Regions from separate parts of the Pseudomonas sp. St386 genome, predicted to be linked through region 3. Evidence: predicted binding sites of a transcription regulator. Region 3 holds the regulator's gene; each other region holds the start of a gene.

Region 1 (5,912 bases), 2.4 Mb from region 3:
GCGGCCGGGCCTTCGTGGCTGAAGTGATCGCGCAGGTAGACCAGCGGCAGCACCTCGCCGCGCAGGTCGAGGTAGCCTTGTTCGCGGCTGGCGAGCCCATCGTCTTCGCTCAGCTCGATGCATTCCTGGACCATATCCAGCGGAATGACATAGGTCGATTGACCGATGCCCACCAGAAAACCATTGATGATTGCCAGGGTCAGCGGCAGGCGGATACGGACCACGGTGCCCTTGCCAGGCTGGCTGTCCAGGTCGACGGTGCCGCGCAGCAGGGTGATGTTGCGCTTGACCACGTCCATGCCCACGCCACGCCCCGAAAGGTTGGTCACGGCCTGGGCGGTGGAGAAGCCAGGTTCGAAAATCAGGTTGTAGATTTCCTGGTCGGTCGGGCTCGCGCCCGGTGTTACCAGGCCACGTTCCTGGGCTTTTTCCAGGATCCGGTCGCGGTTCAGGCCGGCGCCGTCGTCGGCGATTTCCAGCACGATGCTGCCCGAGTCGTGATAGGCGTTGAGGTGCAGGTGCCCCTTGGCTGGTTTGCCAGCGGCCAGGCGCGCCTCGGCGGTTTCAATGCCGTGGTCCATGGCGTTGCGCAGCAAGTGCATGAGCGGGTCGCCGATTTTTTCCACCACGGTCTTGTCCAGCTCGGTCTCCGCACCGCTGATGATCAGGTCGATGTCCTTGCCCAGCTCCTGGCTGACATCGCGCACCACCCGACGGAAGCGGTTGAAGGTTTCGCCGATGGGGATCATGCGCAGGCGCAGGGCGCCGTCGAGGATTTCCTCCACCAGTGACGACACCGTCGAGGTGGATTCCTGCAACGGATCGTTGTTGCAGGTGCGGGCCAGCAGGCTGGCACCGGCGCTGGCGATGACCAGTTCGCCCACCAGGTTGATCAGTTCGTCGAGCTTGTCGGCATTGACCCGCACGTAGGTGCCGTCCTTGGCCTTGCTGTCGCTGGTCACCGCTTGTTTGTCGCTGGCGATCTGGGCAGGCACGCGCGGCGTCTTGCGTTGGTCGGACAACACCTCGCCGGTGGTGACCAGGGCGGTGTTTTCCTCGACCTGTTCCGGCGACGTGGCAACCAGGCCGGTGTTGGCCTGGGGGGCGATGTCGTTATCCAGGGCAACGATCTCGATCACGCAGTCTTCCCGGACGAAGTCGAATACTTCGTTGATCGCGCCGTGGCTGGCGGCCGAGCGAAACTCGATGTCGAAGCCCAGGTAGCAGGATTCGGCGTCCCAGGCATCGGCGGCGGGCAGGGCGTCGGTCAAGGTGGTGAGGTCGACGATTTCACCCAGGGTTTGCAGATAGCGCAGGAACGACAGCGGGTCCATGCCGTTGCGGAACACGTCCTGGCCGAAGCGCAGGGAGATGTGCCAGAGGCGCGTTTCGCCGGGTTCGCTGGTGTTGATTTCAGGGGTAGATGTCGGGGCCGCAGCGGGCGAGGGCGCCTGGTACTCCTGCAGGATCTGGCACAGCTCCACTTCCCGCTGCAGGGCCGGTGGCGGCAGCGCTCCGCCCTGGTTGGCGGCCACGTTGATCAGTTCCAGCATGTGATCGCTGGACTTGAGCAGCACCGCGATCAGGCCTGCGTCCACCTCGACGCTGCCATTGCGCAGGCGATCGAGCACGTCTTCGACGATATGGGTGAAGCTGACGATCGGTTCCAGGCCGAAAAGCCCGGCCGAGCCCTTGATCGTGTGCGCCGCCCGGAAGATCGCGCCAATGGCGTCATCGTCGCCGGGGTCGGTTTCCAGTTGCAGCAGCGACTCTTCCATCGCCTGCAACTGTTCCCGTGCCTCGACGATGAAGGTCTGTTGTGCCTGATCGAGATTGATGCTCACGCTCATATCCTTTGTCGTGTCCGACGTATTGCAACAGCCCTAGGCAACCAGGTTGCACAGGGCAAGTGTTTCCGTGACGGCCTTGCTTTGGCCCGTCAATGTCAGTTGGGTGCCGGCCTTGGCGGCCTCGCGCTGTACCATCAGCAGCAGTTGCAGGCCGGCGCCGTCCATCTCGGTGATCTGCGACAGATCGAGGGCCATTCGCGGTGTTGCGCCCAGGTGCGGCAACCATTGCGCGGCCAGGTCGGCGGCGGTGTAGATCGTCAGCTCGCCGTCGATGTGCACCTGGGCGGTGTCATCGTGTGTCTCGTATTGCCACGGCATGGGAGCCTCCGGCTATCAAGGAAGAATCAGCTTGGATACCGCCGCCAGCATCTGCGCCGGCTGGAACGGCTTGACCACCCAGGCCTTGGCTCCGGCGGCCTGGCCTTCCTGCTTCTTCGATTCCTGGGATTCGGTGGTGAGCATGATGATCGGCGTGAACTTGTAGCTGGCCAGCTTCTTGACCTCCTTGACGAAGGTGATGCCGTCCATGTTGGGCATGTTCACGTCACTGATGATCAGGTGCACTTTCTGGCCATTGAGCTTGCCCAGCGCGTCCTTGCCATCGCTGGCTTCGATCACGTCATAGCCGGCACTTTTCAACGCGATGCCGACCACCTGTCGAACGCTCGCGGAGTCGTCGACAACCAATACACTTTTAGCCATGAACGGCGCTCCTAAAAGAAGGTAATTTCCTGTGAAGTCTGTTGCGCGCCCGAGTCGCCGTGGTGATTACGGCGTTGCTCGTCGGTGGCGTAAGTGGTTTCCATGCGCGCCAGCCATTGGCGGGCGTCGATGGAAACAGCCTGTTCGGGCGACTGGCTGGCCTGCTGCATGTGCACATGCAGGTCCTCGATGTTGTCGCGCACGTGGCTGAGGATCTGGCTGACCCGATCCTGGAATTGCAGGCTGACCAGCACCTCGGTGAGTTCATCGCGGATGCCGAAGCTCTCGCGCTGCAGCATGTCGGCCGAGTCGGCCAAGCTGCCGGTGACACTCTTGAAGCGCTCCAGCACCTGCTGGATGCTTTGCTCGGAGGCACTGACCGAATGGCTGTCCTGGTCCGCGCCGCTGGACGCGGCATGCACCAGTTGGGTGATGGCGTTGTTGATGATGTCGACCTTGGCCGACATCTGCTGGCCGGTCTCGCTGGATTTGCTCGAGAGGCTGCGCACGGCGTCGGCCACCACGGCAAACCCACGCCCGGCCTCGCCGGCACGGGCGGCTTCGATGGCGGCGTTGAGGGCCAGCAGGTTGGTCTGTGCGGCAATCGCCGCGACATCGGCGGCCATGGTCCGCAGCTCGCCGGTATAGGCCGTCAGGTTGCGCACCTGGGCAAGGGTTTCATCGCGGCTGGCCTGGGTGGCCTTCAGGGAATCGATGACCTTGACCAGTTCACTTTCGCTCTGGGCCAGCACCTGTACGGCACCGCCACTGCTGCTGCCGGCCAACTCACCGGCGGCCAGTTGCGAGGCTTGCACGGTCTCTTCCAGGCGCGAAGAAATGCCGGTAAAGCGGCTGGTCAGCGAGACGATTGCGGTTTCGGTCTGCTGCCTGGAGCTTTCGACCTGCTTGGCCCAGATCGGCATCGCACCGAGAATGACTTCGTTGAGTTGCTCGCTGGTTTTATGGGCCAGGTGCTCGCTGGCTTGCAGGTCGTGGCGGGCCATGGCGGCGGCGATGGCGCGGTCGAACTGCTGACGTTGCGAACGCGCACCCCATACGCCAGCACCGACGCCAACGGCCAGGAGGGCAACAGCCAGGATGATGTTTTGAACACTTGGACCGTTGAGCAGTAAGACGCCAACGGCAGCAACAAAAGCGACGAGCACTGTGTTCCAGAGGATGCGAGGTGGTTGGGCGAAGGAATGACCGTGTGGGTACGACGTCATGGTTCGGTCCTTGAACAGAGTTTCTAACAGGTTATTTGCGAATAACTGGTTATCTGCGACCTCTACTCGGACTTTAAGACCGGCTGTCCGATACCGGTATTGCATAGGCATTGGCCTACACAGTACGTGGCACTGTGCTACTTCAGATTAGACGCTGTCTGTGAAATGTCGAATGCACCCGACGAAGGTATAAGCCACAACATAGAACCCTCAAGAGTGCTCTCCGGTTGATTCTTCTGAAACAGACTGAATGGATTGCGCTAAATTACCCCGCATTGGATTTCGAACCTGCCATCAGAGCCCCCATGCCCACCCAGCCCCTCTGGAAAACCTATCTTCTGTTCCTGGCCCCCATGGTCCTGTCCAACTTCCTGCAGTCCATGTCTGGCACGTTCAATAGCATCTACATCGGCCAGATGCTCGGTACCCAGGCCTTGGCGGCGGTGTCGGGCATGTTTCCCATCGTGTTTTTCTTTATCGCATTGGTGATTGGCCTCGGCGCGGGGGCGGGAGTGTTGATCGGGCAGGCCTACGGTGCCGGAGAAACCGGCACGGTGAAGGCGATTGCCGGTTCGACGTTGTTGCTGGGGGCGATCATCGGCCTGACGGCGGCGGTGCTCGGCAGTGTTTTTGCGCGTCAGGCGTTGCAGGGGCTCGGCACGCCGGCCGATGTGCTGGAGGATGCCGTTTCCTATGCCCGGGTCATGATGTGGATCCTGCCGATGTTGTTGGTATTTGTGCTGTTCACTCAACTGCTGCGCGGGGTGAGCGATACGGTCTCACCGATGCTGGCGCTGCTGATCTCCACCAGTGTCGGGCTGCTGCTTACGCCCGTATTGATTCGTGGTTGGCTGGGGTTGCCGCCGATGGGCATCCAGAGCGCGGCGCTGGCGGGGTTGGTGGGGACGGCCTCGGCCATGGCCATGCTGGCATGGCGCCTGAACCGTCGCGAGCATGCCCTGGCACCGGACCGGGCGTTGTTCGCGGCGATGCGCCTGGACACGGAGATCCTTGGCAAAGTGCTGCGCATTGGCTTGCCCACAGGGTTGCAGATGGTGGTGATCTCGTTGTCGGAGTTGGTCATCCTGACGCTGGTCAATAGCCATGGCTCCCAGGCCACGGCGGCCTATGGCGCGGTGACGCAGATCGTCAACTACGTGCAGTTTCCGGCGCTGTCGATCGCCATCACCGCCTCGATCCTCGGCGCCCAGGCCATCGGTGCCGGACGCCTGGAGCGCCTGGGGCCGATCCTGCGCACGGGGCTGTTGATCAACCTCTGGCTTACGGGTGGGCTGGTGGTCCTGGGCTATCTGTTGTCCCACTGGCTGCTGGGGTTGTTCATCACCGACCCGGCGGCACGGGTCCAGGCCGAACACCTGCTGCACATCATGCTCTGGAGCCTGTTGGTGTTCGGCTTCCAGGCGATCGTCGGCGGCATCATGCGCGCCAGCGGCACGGTGCTGGTGCCGGTCGCCATCTCGATCTTCTGCATCGTCGCCGTGCAAGTGCCAGCGGCGTATCTGCTGGACGCTCACTTCGGGCTGCAAGGGGTGTGGATGGCGTTCCCGGTGGCCTACTTGAGTATGCTGCTGTTGCAGACGCTGTACTACAAACGGGTGTGGCAGCATCAGCCGATCGAGCGGTTGGTGTAGAACAGAGCTTTCTGACACAACACAAATCCCCTTTGGGTCAGCAGTGGGTCAGCCTGTGGGAGCAAAGCTTGCTCGCGATGACCTCATCACATACAACGCCCCTGTTGGCTTTAAAACCGCTATCGCGAGCAAGCTTTGCTCCCACAGGCTCGCCTCCACAGAGGATTGGGTTCTGGCGATGTTACAGTGGCCATCACCCGCCACGCCGCCACCGAGGATCCGATGTCTGCCAGTCTCCCCACCCACATTGCCTATCGCGCCTTCCTGTTCGACATGGACGGCACATTGCTCAACTCCATCGCCGCCGCCGAGCGGATCTGGACGCGCTGGGCCGTGCGTCATGGCGTGGACGTGGCGACGTTCCTGCCGACGATCCATGGCGTGCGCGCCATCGACACCATCGCCCGCCAGCACCTGCCAGGGGTGGATGCCCAGGCCGGGGCCGAGCAGATTACCCGGGAGGAAATCGAAGACGTCGAAGG
Region 2 (5,912 bases), 2.0 Mb from region 3:
CAACATGCAAGACCTCAATGACTTGTACTACTTCGCCAAAGTCGTCGAAGCCGGCGGTTTCGCGGCGGCCGGACGGTTGCTGGGCATTCCCAAGTCACGACTGTCGCGGCGCATCGCCGAGCTGGAAGAACGCCTCGGCGCCCGGTTGCTCCAGCGCACCACCCGCCAATTGAAATTGACCGCGGTCGGCGAACGTTATCTGCGCCATTGCCAGGCCATGTTGCTGGAGGCCGAGATGGCCGACGAAGCGGTGGCGAGCATGTCCAGCGAACCCCGTGGCCGATTGCGGGTGTCGAGCCCGGTGGGGCTGGCCCACCAGTTTCTGCCGGTAGTGATCGAAACCTTCCTGGTGAAATACCCTTTGGTGCAACTGGATATGACCCTGCTCAACCGGCGGGTGGACTTGATCGGCGAAGGCATCGATGTGGCGTTGCGCGTGCGCGACCTGGGGGACGAGGATCCCTTGCTGATGACCCGGCGCCTGCGCCAGGCGCGGCTGATGATGGTTGCCAGCCCGGCCTTTGTCGAAGGACGGCGGATCGAAACCCCGGATGACCTCAAACAGTTGCCGGTGCTGGGGGCATTGGAAGCCGATCGCCAGGTGCACCTGCGCCTGGTCAGCGCAGATGGGCAGCGTGTGGAACTGGGCCTGGAAGCCCGCCTGGGCATTGACGACTTCATTGTGCGCCGCGCCTGTACCCTCGCCGGCCTGGGCTTCACTTTATTGCCGAGCATGTATTGCGAGCAGGAATTGCAGGACGGCACACTGGTGGAACTCTTGCCTGGATGGTCATCGCCCGATGGCTGGCTCCAGGCGGTCTACCCGCATCGGCGCGGCATGCTGCCAGCGGTGCGTGCATGGATCGATCATTTGGTGGAAGCCTTCGAGGGCTGTGGAGATAGAACGATATGAGGTTGAGCGAAGAGGATGTCGCGCAGTTTTGCCTGGGCCTGCCCGGCGCCAGGGAGGACTACAAATGGGGTGGCGTACGGGTATTTTCCATTGCCGGGAACAAGATGTTCGCCCTGCAGGGCCTGCGAGGCGACTCGCTGGCGTTCAAGGTCGACAAGGATCTGTTCCTGGGCCATTGCGACCGGCCGGGCATTCATCCCGCGCCTTACCTGGCGCGGGCCCAGTGGGTCATCATGCAGGTGCCCTACCCGCTGGGTGCCGAAGAGCTGCGTGGTCTGCTGCAACGCTCACACCAATTGGTGGTCAGCAAATTGCCCAAGCGCACGCAGGTGGGCTTGTTGCTCTAGCCATTCAGAACAGATAGCTGCCCAGGAACAATTGGTCGATCCAGAACACCTGGTGCAGCAGCACGATGAACCAGAACACGACCTGAAACGATACTTTGCGGGTCTTGTGGCGAAACAGCTGCTGGGCCAGCAAGGCTCCGGGCCAACCGCCGGCCAGCTCCACCGCATGCAGCACGTTCTCCGGGGTGCGCCAGGTGTCGGCGCGCGCCTTGCGCTTGTCGCTCCAGTACAGCAGGAACGCCACCACGCTGACGACGCCGTAAGCCACCATCGGCACCCACGACACCGCCCGCAGCCCGAACAGGAGCGAACCGAACAACGGCAAGGCACAGAGCAGTGCAAACACCATCAGTTTGAGCCGCAGGTGCTGCACGCTGCCTTCAGCATTGCGCCCGGCGCGTTTGCGGCTGCCTGATTCGTTCATGGCTTGGCAGCGGTCCAGTCTACCCAGCCGAACTGCCAGGTTGCCAGGATCAAGAGGCCGAAGGCGATTCGATACCAGGCGAACACGGCGTAGCTGTGGCTGGCGATGAATCGCAGCAGGCCCTTGACCGCAATCATGGCGAAAATGAACGCCGTGACGAAGCCAATGGCGAACACCGGGAAATCCGCCGGGACGAACAACTCACGGTATTTGTAGCCCGAGTAGACTGCCGCGCCGACCATGGTCGGCATCGCCAGGAAGAACGAAAACTCGGTAGCGGTTTTACGCGACAGCCCGAACAGCAGGCCACCGATGATGGTCGCACCGGAACGGGAGGTGCCTGGGATCATCGCAATGCATTGGGCCAGGCCGACCTTCAGCGCGTCCTTCCAGGATATCTCGTCCACAGTTTCAGCGTGCACCTGGTGCTGGCGCTTCTCGGCCCAGAGCATCACCAGGCCGCCCACCACCAACGCGGTGGCCACCGTGATCGGGTTGAACAGGTAGTGGTGGATCCAGTCGGCTAACAGCACGCCCAAGACCACGGCAGGCAGGAAGGCGATCAGCAGGTTGGCGGTAAAGCGGCGGGCGCTGGGTTGCGTCGGCAGGCCCAGCACCACGTCGAAGATCTTGCGCCGGAACTCCCAGACCACCGCCAGGATCGCGCCGAGCTGGATGATAATGTTGAACGCCATCGCGCGCTCGCCACCGAACTCAAGCAAGTCGGCGACAATGATCTGGTGCCCGGTGCTGGAAATCGGCAGAAACTCCGTCAAGCCTTCCACTACGCCAAGAATCAATGCCGAAAAGGCAGTCCACAAATCCATTCATCCCCCAAAAAAGACGCTGTTCAAGCAGGTCTTATCAATATTCAAGTGTCATGCAGGTACCCCCGCAGCGGGTGCACGATAACCGCGACCTTTCAAAAAAAACCAATGAAAAATGAGAACCGGCTCAGGTTTTGCGCTGCGGGGCCGAAATCCTATCAGACAAGCCCTGATAACGCTGCCGCGTTGTGACTCAGGTCAATTACCGATAGCGGCCGGGCGCTACAGTGCCGGCCGTCGATATGACAAGAATAAAAAACCGGAGTGACAGCGTATGAATAGCTTGCGCAGTGTGTCGATCAGCCGACGCTTGTGGCTCATCCTGGTCGTGGCCATCGTGATGTTGTTCACGCTCGGCGCCTTGATGCTTAAACAGATCCACACCGACCTCTACCAAGCCAAGGTGCAGAAAACCCAGCATGTGGTACAGACCGCCAGCGGCGTGCTGACTTACTACCAAGGCCTGGAAGCTGCCGGTACCCTGACCCGTGACGCCGCGCAGAAGCAGGCCCTCAGCGCCGTGCGTGGCCTGCGCTATAACCAGAGTGACTATTTCTGGATCAACGACCTGACGCCGGTCATGATCATGCACCCGGCCAACCCGAAGCTTGAAGGCCAGAACCTCTCGGCCATCCGCGACCCGAACGGCTATGCGCTGTTCAACGAGATGGTTGCCATCGCCAAGTCCAAGGGCGCCGGCATGATCAACTACCTCTGGCCGAAACCGGGCGCCGAGGCCCCGGTGGGCAAGACCTCCTACGTCCAACTGTTCGAACCCTGGGGCTGGATCATCGGCTCAGGCGTGTACGTGGATGACGTCCAGGCCGAGTTCCAATCCCAGGTAATCAAGGCCTCGGTAGTCGGTTTGATCATCACCCTGCTCATGGGCCTGCTGTTGACCCTGATCGTGCGCAGCATCGTCGGCCCGTTGCAGGAAACGGTCAACGCCATGGCCAACATCGCCAGCGGCGAGAGCGACCTGACCCGCACCCTCGACACCCACGGCCAGGACGAAGTCACGCAACTGGCGCGGCATTTCAACGCCTTTACCGCCAAGCTGCGGCAAGTGGTGACCCAACTGCAAGCTTCGGCCAGTGCGCTGGGGCAATCTTCCAGCGAATTGGGCAACGACGCGGCGCAGGCTCAGGAACGCAGCCAGCAGCAGTCGCAACAAATGGAACTGGTAGCGACCGCGATCAATGAAGTCACCTATGGCGTGCAGGACGTGGCCAAGAACGCCGAGCACGCGGCCAGTGAGATGCGCGACGCCGAATCCCAGGCCCAGCAAGGCCAGGTCAACATCGATGGCAGCTTGCAGCAGATCGACCGCCTGTCCCAGACCATCGACCAGGCAGTGGAAGTGATCCGCACCCTGGCGAGTGAAAGCACCCAGATTGGCAGCGTGCTGGAGGTGATTCGCTCCATTGCCGAGCAGACCAACCTGCTGGCTCTCAACGCCGCGATCGAAGCCGCCCGTGCCGGCGAACAAGGCCGGGGCTTTGCGGTGGTCGCCGATGAAGTGCGGCTGCTGGCCCAGCGTACGCAGAAGTCCACTGCAGAGATCCAGGCGATGATCGAGCGCCTGCAAAGCCATTCCGAAGCTGCCGTGAAAGTCATCAGCGACAGCAGCCGTGCCTCGCAACTGACGATTGAACAAGCCGGCCTGGCCGGTGCCAGCCTCAACGCCATCGGCCAGGCCCTGCGCAATCTCAACAGCCTGAACGCCTCCATCGCCAGCGCCACCCTGCAACAGGCCCATGTGGTGGAAGACATCAACCAGAACGTCACCCAGGCCGCCGGCCTGTCCCACAGCACCGCCATGGCCGCCGAACAATCCAGCCAGGCAAGCACCCGTCTCAAGGCGTTGAGTGAACAGTTGAACGGGTTGCTCACGCAGTTCCGGGTCTGAAGATCGGTAGACCACCCCTGTGGGAGCGAGCCTGCTCGCGAATGCGGTTTGATTTGATCGTTCCCACGCTCCGCGTGGGAATGCATCCCGTGACGCTCTGCGTCACATTCCAGAAGCGGAACGCAGAGCGTCCCTGGCGACATTCCCACGCAGGAGCGTGGGAACGATCGTAATCCCTTGCTCGCGATAGCGACGGTACATTCAACATTGGTATTGGAGCTGTCCACGCCATAGCGTTTACAATCGCCGCCCTCTTCTATTTCCCCAAGGAACCGCCATGTCCGGGCTTGAACTGTTTGCCGCAGCCCTCGGCGTGATCGCCGTCTGGTTGACCGTCAAGCAGAACCCCTGGTGCTGGCCGATCGGCCTGGTCATGGTGTTGCTGTACAGCTGGATTTTTTTCGAGGTGAAGTTGTACTCGGACATGCTGCTGCAGGTTGTCTACGCGGTGCTGCAACTCTACGGTTGGTGGCAATGGACCCGCGCCGGGAACAATCATGATGGACGCCAGGTCAGCCGCCTCGGCGGGTCGTCAGTGCTGTTCGGCCTGGCTATCGGTGCGGCAGGCAGCCTGCTGTTGGGCGCCGCCATGGCCCACTGGACCGATGCCGCCCAGCCCTGGCTCGATGCGGCGCTCACCGGTTTCAGCCTCGTGGCCCAGTGGTGGATGGCGCAAAAACGCGTGCAATGCTGGCCGCTGTGGATTGCCCTGGACGTGATCTTCGTCGGCCTGTTCATCTACAAGGGCTTGCACCTGACAGCGGCGCTCTACGCCCTGTTCACCCTGCTGGCCGTGCAAGGCTGGCGGGAATGGCGCGCCGATCCGGCCCTGCGCGCATGAAGGTAGTGGTGCTGACCGGCCCGGAATCCAGCGGCAAGAGTTGGCTGGCGGCGCAATTGCAGGAACACTTTGGTGGCGTGCGGGTGGATGAGTACGTGCGCCATTTCATGGAGCAGACCCAACGCGATACCTGCCTGGCCGACATCACCGACATCGCCTCCGGCCAACTGGCCTGGGAAGATGAGGCGCGTGCCCGCCGGCCGGCGCTGTTGATCCTCGATACTCACCTGTTGAGCAACATCCTCTGGAGCCAGACCCTGTTCGGCGACTGCCCGGACTGGCTCGAACCGGCCTTGCTGGCCCGCCATTACGACGTGCACCTGCTGCTGAGCCCCGAGCAGGTCGAATGGACCGGCGACGGCTTGCGTTGCCAACCTGAACTGGCTGAACGGCTGGCGTTTTTTGAAGCGATCGAGGCTTGGCTGAGCGGACACCGGCAACCGTTCCAGGTCATTGAAGGCGATTGGGCGCAACGCCAACAGCAAGTGTTCGCCGTCGTTAGCCAGCTGCTTCAAGCCTGATCGCGGGGTGATCTGTTCCATTCTTGAAACAGCGCAGTCGCTCCAAACCCGGATCCAACGCCGCTTCATCAAATTGCCATCAAGACTGTCAAGTTTCTGAAACACCCGCCCAAAAGCCTGGATCCAGAGG
Region 3 (5,912 bases):
TCAGCCAGCGGGCCCAGGCCCAGTCCCTCGGTTATACCGTGGTGGACGCCAGTACGGTGGTGGCGACCCACTTGAACCAGATCCTGTACAAGCACTCCAGCGAGCTGATTGGCCACGAAGAAGTCCAGCAACTCCTGCAAGTACTGGCCAAAGGCTCGCCGAAGCTGGCCGAAGAGCTGGTGCCGGGTGTGGTTTCGTTGTCGCAGTTGCTCAAGGTGCTGCAGGCGCTGTTGGCCGAACAGGTGCCCGTGCGCGACATACGCAGTATCGCCGAGGCTATCGCCAATAACGCCTCCAAGAGTCAAGATACCGCCGCCCTGGTGGCTGCGGTTCGGGTCGGCGTGTCCCGCGCAATCGTCCAAAGCATTGTAGGCACTGAGTCTGAGCTGCCTGTGATCACCTTGGAACCAAGGTTGGAACAGATATTGCTCAATAGTCTGCAGAAGGCAGGACAAGGCTCGGAAGAGGGTGTTCTGCTGGAGCCAAGCATGGCCGAGAAGCTGCAGCGTTCGCTGATCGAAGCAGCCCAGCGGCAAGAGATGCAAGGCCAGCCAGTGATCCTGCTGGTGGCCGGCCCGATTCGCGCGATGCTCTCGCGATTCGGGCGCCTCGCGGTCCCGGGGTTGCATGTGCTGGCGTACCAGGAAATACCGGACAACAAGCAAGTGACCATCGTTGCGACAGTAGGGCCCAACGGCTGAGGTAGTGGTTTATGCAAGTGAAGCGTTTTTTCGCCGCCGACATGCGTCAGGCCATGAAACTGGTTCGTGACGAGCTGGGCGCTGAAGCAGCCATCATTGGCAACCGTCGTATCGCCGGCGGTGTCGAGCTGACGGCGGCCCTGGATTACAAACTGTCTGCGCTGGCCCCGCGGGTTCCGAACATGGAACTCGAAGATGAGCTGCGCAAGACTCAATCGCGCATCGCCAGCGCCCAGGCCGAGCTGAGCCTGCGCAGCAGTGAAGGCGAGGCCGCGGCAGGCACCAATCGTCAATTGTTCGCCGGTCAGCCGCTGACGGCCGGCCTGCCGTTGACGGCTGCCGAACCGCTGATCGAGCAGGCCCACGCCGAACCGCGTCGTCCTGAGCCGGCGCCCGCGGCGCCTGCCCGGGGTGTCGATCCGCGCGCCCTGGACTCGATGCGCTTTGAACTCAACAGCCTGCGCGAGCTGATGGAAGTCCAGCTCGGCTCCCTGGCCTGGAACCAGCTGCAAGGCAGCCGTCCAGCCCAGGCCAACCTGTGGCGTCGCCTGCAACGCATCGGCCTGTCCGGCCCGTTGTCCCGGGACCTGCTGGCGCTGATCAATGGTATCGAAGAGCCTCGCCAGGCCTGGCGCATGTTGCTGGCGCACCTGGCGCGGATGATCGCGACCCCGGAAGTCGAGCCGCTGGAAGAAGGCGGGGTAATTGCCATGGTCGGTCCTGCCGGCATGGGCAAGACCACCACCCTGGCCAAGCTCGCCGCCCGTTATGTACTCAAGTACGGCGCCCAGAGCATTGCCCTGGTGAGCATGGACAGTTTCCGCATCGGTGCCCAGGAGCAACTCAAGACCCTCGGCCGGATCCTCAATGTGTCGGTGACCCATGTGGATCCGGGCCAGTCCCTGGCCCAGGCGCTGGAGCCGCTGCTGCGCAAACGCGTCGTGCTGATCGATACCGCAGGCCTGCAAGCCAGCGATCCAGCCCTGCGCATGCAGCTCGAAAGCCTGGCCGGACGCGGTATCAAGTCAAAAAATTATCTCGTGTTGGCAACCACCAGCCAGAAACAGGTTCTAACCGCCGCATACCACAGCTACAAACGCTGCGGGCTGGCCGGCTGCATCCTGACTAAGCTGGACGAAACGGCAAGCCTGGGCGAGGTGTTGAGCCTGGCGATCGGTCATGAATTACCGGTGGCCTACCTGACCGACGGGCCGCGGATCCCGGATGATTTGCATCTGCCGCGCCGTCATCAACTGGTCAGTCGTGCCGTGAGTGTGCAAATGCAGGAAGAACCCAGCGAAGAAGCCATGGCTGATATGTTCGCTGATATCTACCACAGCCCGACCAAGCAGGTCGGCTGAGGTAATCATGAATATTTTTTGTACCTACATCGATGGTCTGCCATGCATTGTTCCGTATGCGAACGCGCAGCCAGTAATGTGGCCTCCGTCTAAGTAAGACAAGGTAAAGAACGAACATGGGCAGCATGCATCCCGTACAGGTGATCGCGGTGACCGGCGGCAAAGGTGGCGTCGGGAAGACTAACGTGTCAGTGAACTTGTCCCTGGCTCTGGCAGAGCTTGGCCGACGGGTCATGCTGCTGGACGCCGACCTGGGCCTGGCGAACGTCGACGTGTTGTTGGGGCTTACACCCAAACGCACGCTGGCGGACGTGATTGAAGGGCGCTGTGAGCTGCGTGACGTGTTGTTGCAGGGGCCGGGCGGGATTCGCATCGTGCCGGCTGCCTCAGGCACCCAGAGCATGGTTCACCTGACCCCGGCCCAGCACGCGGGCCTGATCCAGGCTTTCAGCGACATCGGCGACAACCTCGATGTGCTGGTGATCGACACCGCAGCCGGTATCGGTGACTCGGTCGTCAGTTTCGTCCGCGCGGCCCAGGAAGTGCTGCTGGTGGTCTGCGACGAACCGACGTCCATCACCGACGCCTATGCCCTGATCAAGTTGCTTAACCGCGACTATGGCATGAACCGCTTCCGCGTCCTGGCCAACATGGCCCAGAGCCCGCAGGAAGGACGCAACCTGTTCGCCAAGTTGACAAAGGTCACGGATCGCTTCCTGGACGTCGCCCTACAATACGTCGGCGCAGTGCCTTACGACGAAAGCGTACGCAAGGCCGTCCAGAAGCAACGTGCCGTTTATGAAGCCTTTCCACGCTCCAAATGCGCGCTGGCGTTCAAGGCCATCGCCCAGAAGGTCGATACCTGGCCACTGCCGGCCAACCCTCGCGGGCATCTGGAATTTTTCGTCGAGCGTCTTGTGCAACAAACAGCAGGGCCCGTGCTATGACAGCCAGCGGTTACAACCATCTCTATAAAAAATCGGCACGGGACGCCCAATACGAATTGATCGAGCGTTACGCGCCACTGGTCAAGCGTATCGCCTATCACTTGCTGGCGCGGTTGCCGGCCAGTGTCCAGGTTGAAGACTTGATCCAGGCGGGCATGATCGGCCTGCTCGAAGTGTCGAACAAATACGACGCGAGCAAGGGCGCGAGTTTCGAGACGTATGCCGGTATTCGCATTCGCGGTGCCATGCTCGATGAAGTCCGCAAGGGCGATTGGGCGCCGCGTTCGGTACACCGCAATACCCGCATGGTCAGTGATGCAATTCGGGCAATTGAAGCTAAAACCGGGCGTGACGCTAAAGATCACGAGGTTGCGGCCGAACTCCAGTTGAGTCTCGACGATTATTACGGGATTTTGAACGATACCTTGGGCAGCCGCCTGTTCAGTTTCGACGACCTGTTGCAGGACGGCGAACATGAAGGGCTGCACGAGGATAACGCGAGTGCTCACATGGAGCCGTCGCGTGACCTGGAAGATGAACGTTTCCAGAGCGCGCTGGCGGAAGCGATTGCCAATTTGCCGGAGCGTGAGCGGCTGGTCTTGGCGCTGTACTACGACGAAGAGCTGAACCTCAAGGAAATCGGTGAGGTCCTGGGGGTCAGCGAATCGCGGGTCAGCCAGTTACACAGCCAGTGCGCGGCCCGTTTGCGGGGGCGTTTGGGGGAGTGGCGAGCGCGTTGACAGGCAGTGTGGGGACACTGCGAACGAGGCTGGCCTGGCAGGTGCTGTGCCAGTCTCCATCCGTGGTGCTCCAGACCGTTGTCGAGTGTTGTGCCGGATTGATTGAAATGGCGCGTCCAGGTGCTGGGCGCGTTTAAGACTGCTTGGAGGTCGAATTGGACAAGAACATGAAAATCCTCATCGTTGATGACTTCTCAACGATGCGGCGGATCATAAAAAACCTGTTGCGTGACCTTGGGTTCACCAACACGGCCGAAGCAGATGACGGGACCACTGCGCTCCCGATGTTGCACAGTGGCAACTTCGATTTTCTGGTCACCGACTGGAACATGCCGGGCATGACCGGTATCGACCTGTTGCGCCAGGTGCGTGCCGACGAAAAACTCAAGCATCTTCCGGTGCTGATGGTCACTGCCGAAGCCAAGCGCGAGCAGATCATCGAAGCGGCCCAGGCCGGTGTAAACGGCTATGTGGTCAAACCCTTCACGGCCCAGGCGTTGAAAGAGAAGATTGAAAAAATCTTCGAACGCATCGGTTAACGGCGCCACGGGGGAGCTATGGATAACGAATCTTCAATGGGTGATTTCGAATCGACCCTGAAAAAACATGCCCGCGAACTGGTCGACAGCCTTGAAAAAGGTCGTTTTGGCGATGCGGTTCAAATGATCCATGAGCTCAACCAGACCCGTGACCGCGGTCTGTATCAGGAGGTGGGCAAGCTCACGCGTGAATTGCACAGCGCGATTGTCAATTTCCAGATCGACCCGAATATGCCGCAGGCCGAGGAAGTCTCGCAGATCACCGACGCCACCGAGCGTCTGGGTTATGTGGTCAAGCTGACCGAGGCCGCGGCCAACCGCACCATGGACCTGGTGGAAAGCGCAACGCCCCTGGTCAACGGCCTGAGCGAAGAAGCCCAGGCCTTGAGCACCGACTGGGGTCGGTTCATGCGGCGCGAAGTCGGCGCCGAAGAGTTTCGGGAGTTGGCCCGTCGGGTCGACGGTTTCCTGGCGCGCAGCAGCACCGAGAACCGCGCGGTGGCAAGCAACCTCAACGATATTCTGCTGGCTCAGGACTATCAGGACCTGACCGGCCAGGTGATCAAGCGTGTGACCCAACTGGTCACCGAAGTGGAAAGTAACCTGCTCAAACTGGTGTTGATGGCCAGCCAGGTAGACCGCTTTGCAGGCATCGAACACGACCGTGAAGCGATGCTTGCTGAAAAAGATCCACAAAAACATCTCTCTCAGGGTGAAGGTCCGCAGATTCATGCCGATAAAAGAGAAGACGTTATGTCCGGTCAGGACGATGTGGACGATTTGCTGTCCAGCCTTGGATTCTGAGTTTTAGCCCTGTTTTAGGAGCAGCCATTAATGAGCTTCGGCGCCGATGAAGAGATCCTTCAGGATTTCCTGGTTGAGGCCGGCGAGATTCTAGAGCAACTGTCCGAACAGCTGGTCGAGCTGGAAAGCCGACCAGATGATGCGGATCTGCTCAATGCAATTTTTCGCGGTTTCCACACTGTAAAAGGAGGCGCCGGCTTCCTCCAGCTCAACGAGCTGGTGGAGTGCTGTCACATTGCCGAAAACGTGTTCGACATCCTGCGCAAGGGTGAGCGTCGCGTTGATTCGGAACTGATGGACGTGGTGCTTGAAGCGCTGGATGCGGTCAACAGCATGTTCAGCGAAGTGCGTGAGCGCTCGCCGATCACCGCTGCCACGCCTGAGTTGCTCGCCGCGCTGGCACGCCTGGCGGAGCCGCAATCGGCTGATGAAGCGGCTCCGGTTGCCGAGGCAGTGGCTGAAGAGCCGGTCGCCGAAGAGTCGGGCGACATCACCGATAACGAATTTGAACAACTGCTGGATTCGCTGAACGCCGTCAAGGCCCAAGCCGAAGCGCCGGCGGCACCTGCTGCGCCGCCCGCCAATGCAACAGCTGACGCCAGTGATGAAATCACCGACGACGAGTTCGAGTCATTGCTCGACCAGCTCCATGGCAAAGGTCAGTTCGCTCCCGATGCGGTCACGCCAGCGGCGACTCCGGCTGCCCCGAAAGCGGCGGGCGACAACTCCGACATCACCGACGACGAATTCGAAGCCTTGCTCGATCAGTTGCACGGCAAGGGCACGTTTGCCGTTGACGCGCTGGATTCGGCCATCGCTT
Region 4 (5,912 bases), 970 kb from region 3:
CCGGATGAGGACGTCTACTGGGGTTCGGAAAACAAATGGCTGGGGGGCGATGTTCGCTACGGCAAGCCCGACAAAGCGGCCATGCAAGACCCCGGCGAAGGCCAATTGGTGGCCGAGCCTGGCAACGAAGAAAGCCGCACTGACGATGGACGCAACCTGGAGAACCCGCTGGCCGCCGTGCAGATGGGGCTGATCTACGTCAACCCGGAAGGCCCCGAGGGTCAGCCGGACCCGGTCGCCGCCGGGGTGGACATCCGCGAAACCTTCGCCCGCATGGCCATGAACGACGAAGAAACCGTGGCATTGATTGCCGGTGGCCACGCCTTCGGCAAGACCCACGGCGCAGGCCCTGCAGACAATGTCGGCGCCGAGCCCGAAGCCGCTGGCCTGGAGCTGCAAGGCCTGGGCTGGAAGAGCACCTTCGGCACCGGCAAGGGGCCCGACACCATCACCAGTGGCCTGGAAGTCACCTGGACCACCACCCCCACTCGTTGGAGCAATAACTACCTGGAGAACCTGTTCGGCTTCGAGTGGGAACTGACCAAGAGCCCGGCAGGCGCGCACCAATGGACGCCGAAAAACGGGGCAGGCGCGGGCATCATCCCCGATGCCCATGACCCGTCCAAACGGCGTAACCCAACGATGCTGACCACCGACCTGGCGCTGCGCTTCGACCCGATCTACGAAAAAATCTCCCGGCGCTTCCTGGAAAACCCGGACCAGTTGTCCGACGCCTTTGCCCGCGCCTGGTTCAAGCTGATCCACCGCGACATGGGCCCGCTCTCACGCTACCTCGGCCCGGAACTGCCCAACGAAGAACTGCTGTGGCAAGACCCTATCCCGGCGGTCGACCATCCGCTGGTCAACGACAGTGACATCGCCGCCCTCAAAGGCAAGCTACTGGCCTCGGGCCTCACGGTTTCACAGCTTGTGTCTACAGCATGGGCCGCGGCTTCCACCTTCCGTGGTTCCGACAAACGCGGCGGCGCCAACGGTGGCCGCCTGCGCCTGGCCCCGCAGAAAGATTGGCCGGCCAACCAGCCAGAGCAACTGGCCCAAGTGCTGGCGACCCTCGACAAGGTTCGGGGCGAGTTCAACGCCGCCCAATCCGACGGCAAGAAAATCTCCCTGGCAGACCTGATCGTGCTGGCCGGCAGCGCCGGTATTGAACAAGCCGCGAAAAATGCCGGGCTCAGCGTGACGGTACCGTTCTCGCCGGGACGCATGGACGCGAGCCAGGAGCAGACGGACGTCGAGTCGTTCGGTTTCCTCGAACCTATCGCCGATGGCTTTCGCAACTACCTCAAGGGCCGGTACCGCGTGTCCGCCGAGGCGTTGCTGATCGACAAGGCCCAACTGCTGACCCTCAGCGCCCCGCAAATGACGGCATTGATCGGCGGTCTGCGGGTACTGGACACCAACGCTGGCCACACTGCGCACGGTGTCTTTACCCAACGGCCCGGGACGTTGACCAACGACTTTTTCGTCAATCTGCTCGACATGGGCGTGGAATGGAAACCCCTTTCCGACACCCAGGAAACCTTCGAGGCCCGCGACCGCAAGACCGGCGAGGACAAATGGACCGGCACCCGTGTCGACCTGGTCTTCGGCTCCAACGCCCAGCTACGGGCCTTGGCCGAAGTCTATGCCAGCCCGGATGCGCAGGAGCAATTCGTCAAGGACTTCATCGCGGCGTGGGTCAAGGTGATGAATCTGGATCGGTTTGATCTGCGGTGAGAAGAGTCCGCAGGCATGAGGTCGTGCAGGGAGGCGACCTCATAAACTTTTCTTCACCCCACGCCCCCGCGTGATTGGGTACAGTCGCCTCGCTCATTCAAGAAACTAAGGTTTTAGCCCGCTCTCCCAGCGGGCTTTTTTTTGCCCTGCATTCAGGCTGACGAATGTGCACTGCCCGACGCAGGCAAGGCAGCCGTTGCCGTCGCTCGCTGTGGTTTCAACACTGGCTGCTCCAAGGCCGCCCGCCCATAAAACAGCAACGCCATCAGCAAGCAACTCAACCAGACAAAAATCCCCGCCCAGAACGTGTGTGACATGTAATGCCAGCCCTGCAGGACCCGCGTTGTGCCGTAGACAAACCCCAAGACCAGCGCCCCGTGCATCAAGGCTTTCGAATGACGCCAGCGGTAGCGGCGGGCGACGAAATACAGCGCCAGCATCGTAAAGCCGCCGGACGCATGACCGCCGGGCCAGCAGCGACCATCACCGGCGACTTTCAGCAGGTCGAAATTCTGGAACCATTCCTTGTGCTCGATCTTGCCGGCGTATTGGGTGGTTTCCACCGGGCAGTACACACTGGTGTGGCCCTTGAGGTAATGGATCACCCCGGTGCTGAGGGAAAAGGCGACGACCACGTAGAGGAAGTCGCGACGGTGTTTGTGGGCAAAACGCAACGGTGTGGCCAACCGGGTTTTCTCCAACAAGCGAAGTAATCCCGGGCGCTTTTGCGGCTGGAAGACCGTCCAGACAAACGACAGCAGCGCCCCGATGATCGCCGCCTCGCCGGTCCAGTTCGGGATGATCCTGGCCCATTTATGGGTGATTTTCTCGAACAGCCGCACGTGCTCCAACGGAAAGACCTGGTGCACTGGGTCATAGAATAAATTGCTGAAGGCGATGTCGATGCGGGTCAAGTCGAACAGCAAGAACACCACCGCGGCGCAGACCAGGGGAATTCCAAGATTGAGCCCGTAGAAACGGGCGCGAGCAGACGTCAGCATGGGCGGTCCTAATCGTGGGAAAAATTACTGAAACGCCACCGAGCGCCAGTCAGAGGCTTCGATAAAACCGAGCAACTGCGGGGCTTGTGGCTGGGCAGTGGAGACGAACAGCGAAGCGCCGTAGCCAAACGTCGAGGTAGGCCGCTGGAGCGTGGTTTCCAATGCCTGCATGCATTCGCTGTGGGTGACCAGGATCAGATTGCGCCCGGCGACCTTGTGGGCCAGGGCATTGCGCAGAAGGTCGTGGCGGCAATTGCTCAGCCAGTCATCACCAGCACTCACCTTGTTGAACATGTAGCCCGCCGTCTGGACTGCACGCACCAGAGGGCTGTTGTAGAGGTCGGCGTTGCCCAGGCCCAGTTGCTCGAACCGCGCGCCCAACTCCACCGCAACGGCCCGGGCCCGGTCAGTGATGCCTTCGCGATCATTCAGGCACGCGGCCTTGGAGTGATCGCAGCGCTCGACGTGACGCACCAGCACGATCATCTCGCCCTTGGCCCAGCCAGCGGCCAAGGCCCGGGCGCCGGCGACGTTGCCGTGGGCCAGGTCCGGTATCGCCGCCGGGCTGAGCAGCCAGAGGGTCAACGGGATGACCAGCAGCGCCGAAGCCAGCACGACCACAGCGTTTCGGTAACGGGCAAAGCGGCGCGTATTGATCGAGCGCCTCAGGCCGAAAAGGCTCAGTCTCAGTTCCACATCAAGCCGCCCCAACGGCATCCACCCAGTCATTCGTTGGCGCGACAGTAGAGAGGCCGACGTAGGCAGTCGGTGAAACAGATGTGAAAAAAAGCTTAGCGTGGGAGCAAAGCTTGCTCGCGAAACAGACACCTCGATTCTGTGGCAGACCGCATCGCCTTCATCGCGGGCAAGCCTTGCTCCCACAGATAGCCGGAAAAAAACTTACAGATCTTGAACCCACCGCCGATATAGCCCTGCTACATGCTCTTGCTGGCTCTTAACAACAACAATCTTCCAGCGTACCGACGATCAAGCAGCACAACGTTCCTGGAGGAATTTGATGAACAGCTGGTTTGGCAACATTAGCGTCAACATGAAACTGGGCCTGGGCTTCGGCCTGGTGCTGGTACTGACCTGCCTGCTGGCCCTGACCAGTTGGACCAGCCTGGGCGGGCTGATCGACCGCAGCAACTGGATGAGCGACATCACCCAGCTCAACGCCGGCCTGACCAAGCTTCGAGTCACGCGCCTGCAATACATGCTGACCAACGGTGACGAGACCGCCGCCCAAAACGTGCAGACCACCCTCGATGGTTTCGTGGCACAACAGAACGCCCTGCTCAGCAGCTTCAAGAGCCCGGAAAACGTCAAGTTGCTCAAGGAGCAGAGCGCAGTCATCAGCGCCTACCAGGTGTCCCTGAACAAAATGCGCAGCGCCTACCGCACGGGCAACACCGCCCGCGATGCCATGGGCGCTAACGCCGAGATCGCCTATAAGCTGATCGAGACCCTGGATTCGGACGTGCGGAAAATGGGTATCGGCGACGAGCGTTTCGCCCAGTTCCAGGCCATCACCCAGGCCAAGCAGGAGTTCATGCTGGCCCGCTATGAAGTGCGCGGCTACACCGCCAACAGCAACGCCGACACCGAACGCAAGGCCGTCACCCAGCTGGACGCCGCCATCGCCTCGCTCAAGCCGCTGAACGAGCATTTCTCCAGTGCCCGCCAGGATGAACTGCGCCAACTGGAAAACGCCCTGGCCCAATACCGCAGCGCCGTGCAGGCCTTCAAGCTGGCCACCGCCAACGCGGTACAGGCACGCAAGGAAATGACCGACCAGGGCGCGTCAATCGTGACGCTGAGCGAACAGCTGTACCAGATCCAACTCGACCGCCGCGACGCCGAAAGTGCCCAGGCGCGCACCCTGCAACTGGTCAGCACCCTGTTGGCGCTGCTGGTTGGCGTCATTGCAGCCGTGATCATCACTCGCCAGATCACCGGCCCGCTGCGCGACACCCTGGCCGTGGTCGAGCGCATTGCCGGTGGCGACCTGTCGCACACGGTCATCGTCACTCGCCGCGATGAACTGGGCGTGCTGCAACAAGGCATCGCGCGCATGGGCGTGACCCTGCGCGACTTGATCAGCGGCATCCGCGATGGCGTGACCCAGATCGCCAGCGCCGCCGAAGAACTGTCCGCCGTGACCGAGCAGACCAGCGCCGGGGTCAACAGCCAGAAAGTCGAGACCGATCAGGTCGCGACCGCCATGCACGAAATGACCGCCACGGTGCAGGAAGTGGCCCGCAACGCCGAAGAGGCCTCCCAGGCCGCGGCCGCCGCCGACGGCGAAGCCCGTGCCGGTGACAAGGTGGTCAGCGAAGCCATCGCCCAGATCGAACGCCTGGCCAGCGAGGTGGTGCGTTCCACCGACGCCATGACCGTGCTGCAACAGGAAAGCGACAAGATCGGCAGCGTCATGGACGTGATCAAGGCCGTGGCCGAGCAGACCAACCTGCTGGCGCTCAACGCGGCCATCGAAGCGGCACGCGCCGGTGAAGCCGGACGTGGTTTTGCCGTGGTGGCCGACGAAGTCCGTGGCCTGGCCCAGCGCACGCAGAAATCCACCGAAGAAATCGAAGGCTTGGTGGCCGGGCTGCAGAACGGCACGCAACAAGTAGCGGCCGTGATGAACAACAGCCGCAGCCTCACCGACAGCAGCGTGGCCCTGACCCGCAAGGCCGGCGTGTCACTGGAAAACATCACCCGCACGGTGTCGAACATCCAGTCGATGAACCAGCAGATCGCTGCGGCCGCCGAGCAGCAAAGCGCCGTGGCCGAGGAGATCAGCCGCAGCATCATCAACGTGCGCGACGTGTCCGAACAGACCGCCGCCGCCAGCGAAGAAACCGCCGCTTCCAGCGTGGAACTGGCACGGTTGGGTAATCAGTTGCAGATGCTGGTCAGCCACTTCCGCGTCTAACGTCCGCCGACTGTGGGAGCGAGCTTGCTCGCGATGGCGGTGGGTCAGTCAACTTAATGCTGGCTGATCCGACGCCTTCGCGAGCAAGCCCGCTCCCACAGGACTTGCATCCGCGCAGCCCACGAATCGCTCTTTCGTACAAATCTCCCGCCCCCGGTCCTACCGCCTTTCTCTGCACGCTCCTGTACGGTTTTCGCTTGAACAAGCACATTCCGTCCGCACAGGAGATGACCACA

What was found. The regulator FliA, encoded in region 3, starts transcription of late flagellar genes. The targets are predictions, from matches to a motif close to CTAAAGTTTNNNNNNNNNNNGCCGNTAA.
Region 1: the regulator FliA is predicted to act here: its motif matches at 3,828-3,855, upstream of KI235_RS18575 (methyl-accepting chemotaxis protein).
Region 2: the regulator FliA is predicted to act here: its motif matches at 2,638-2,665, upstream of KI235_RS16865 (methyl-accepting chemotaxis protein).
Region 4: the regulator FliA is predicted to act here: its motif matches at 3,639-3,666, upstream of KI235_RS03765 (methyl-accepting chemotaxis protein).

The regions. Positions count from the first base shown of each region.
Region 1 is NZ_AP021900.1:4,249,350-4,255,261, reverse strand. Features, by position in the region: gene KI235_RS18590 (chemotaxis protein CheA) at 1-1,844, opposite strand, end outside; gene KI235_RS18585 (STAS domain-containing protein) at 1,884-2,168, opposite strand; gene KI235_RS18580 (response regulator) at 2,184-2,552, opposite strand; gene KI235_RS18575 (methyl-accepting chemotaxis protein) at 2,564-3,778, opposite strand; gene KI235_RS18570 (MATE family efflux transporter) at 4,084-5,430, shown strand; gene KI235_RS18565 (HAD family hydrolase) at 5,653-5,912, shown strand, end outside.
Region 2 is NZ_AP021900.1:3,852,251-3,858,162, forward strand. Features, by position in the region: gene KI235_RS16845 (LysR substrate-binding domain-containing protein) at 5-913, shown strand; gene KI235_RS16850 (MmcQ/YjbR family DNA-binding protein) at 910-1,260, shown strand; gene KI235_RS16855 (DUF1294 domain-containing protein) at 1,265-1,684, opposite strand; gene KI235_RS16860 (undecaprenyl-diphosphate phosphatase) at 1,681-2,511, opposite strand; gene KI235_RS16865 (methyl-accepting chemotaxis protein) at 2,786-4,420, shown strand; gene pnuC (nicotinamide riboside transporter PnuC) at 4,698-5,261, shown strand; gene KI235_RS16875 (AAA family ATPase) at 5,258-5,782, shown strand.
Region 3 is NZ_AP021900.1:1,855,441-1,861,352, forward strand. Features, by position in the region: gene flhA (flagellar biosynthesis protein FlhA) at 1-701, shown strand, start outside; gene flhF (flagellar biosynthesis protein FlhF) at 713-2,062, shown strand; gene fleN (flagellar synthesis regulator FleN) at 2,179-3,009, shown strand; gene fliA (RNA polymerase sigma factor FliA) at 3,006-3,749, shown strand; gene KI235_RS08210 (chemotaxis response regulator CheY) at 3,917-4,288, shown strand; gene KI235_RS08215 (protein phosphatase CheZ) at 4,307-5,092, shown strand; gene KI235_RS08220 (chemotaxis protein CheA) at 5,123-5,912, shown strand, end outside.
Region 4 is NZ_AP021900.1:889,737-895,648, reverse strand. Features, by position in the region: gene katG (catalase/peroxidase HPI) at 1-1,737, shown strand, start outside; gene KI235_RS03775 (phosphatase PAP2 family protein) at 1,890-2,738, opposite strand; gene KI235_RS03770 (histidine phosphatase family protein) at 2,763-3,434, opposite strand; gene KI235_RS03765 (methyl-accepting chemotaxis protein) at 3,757-5,676, shown strand.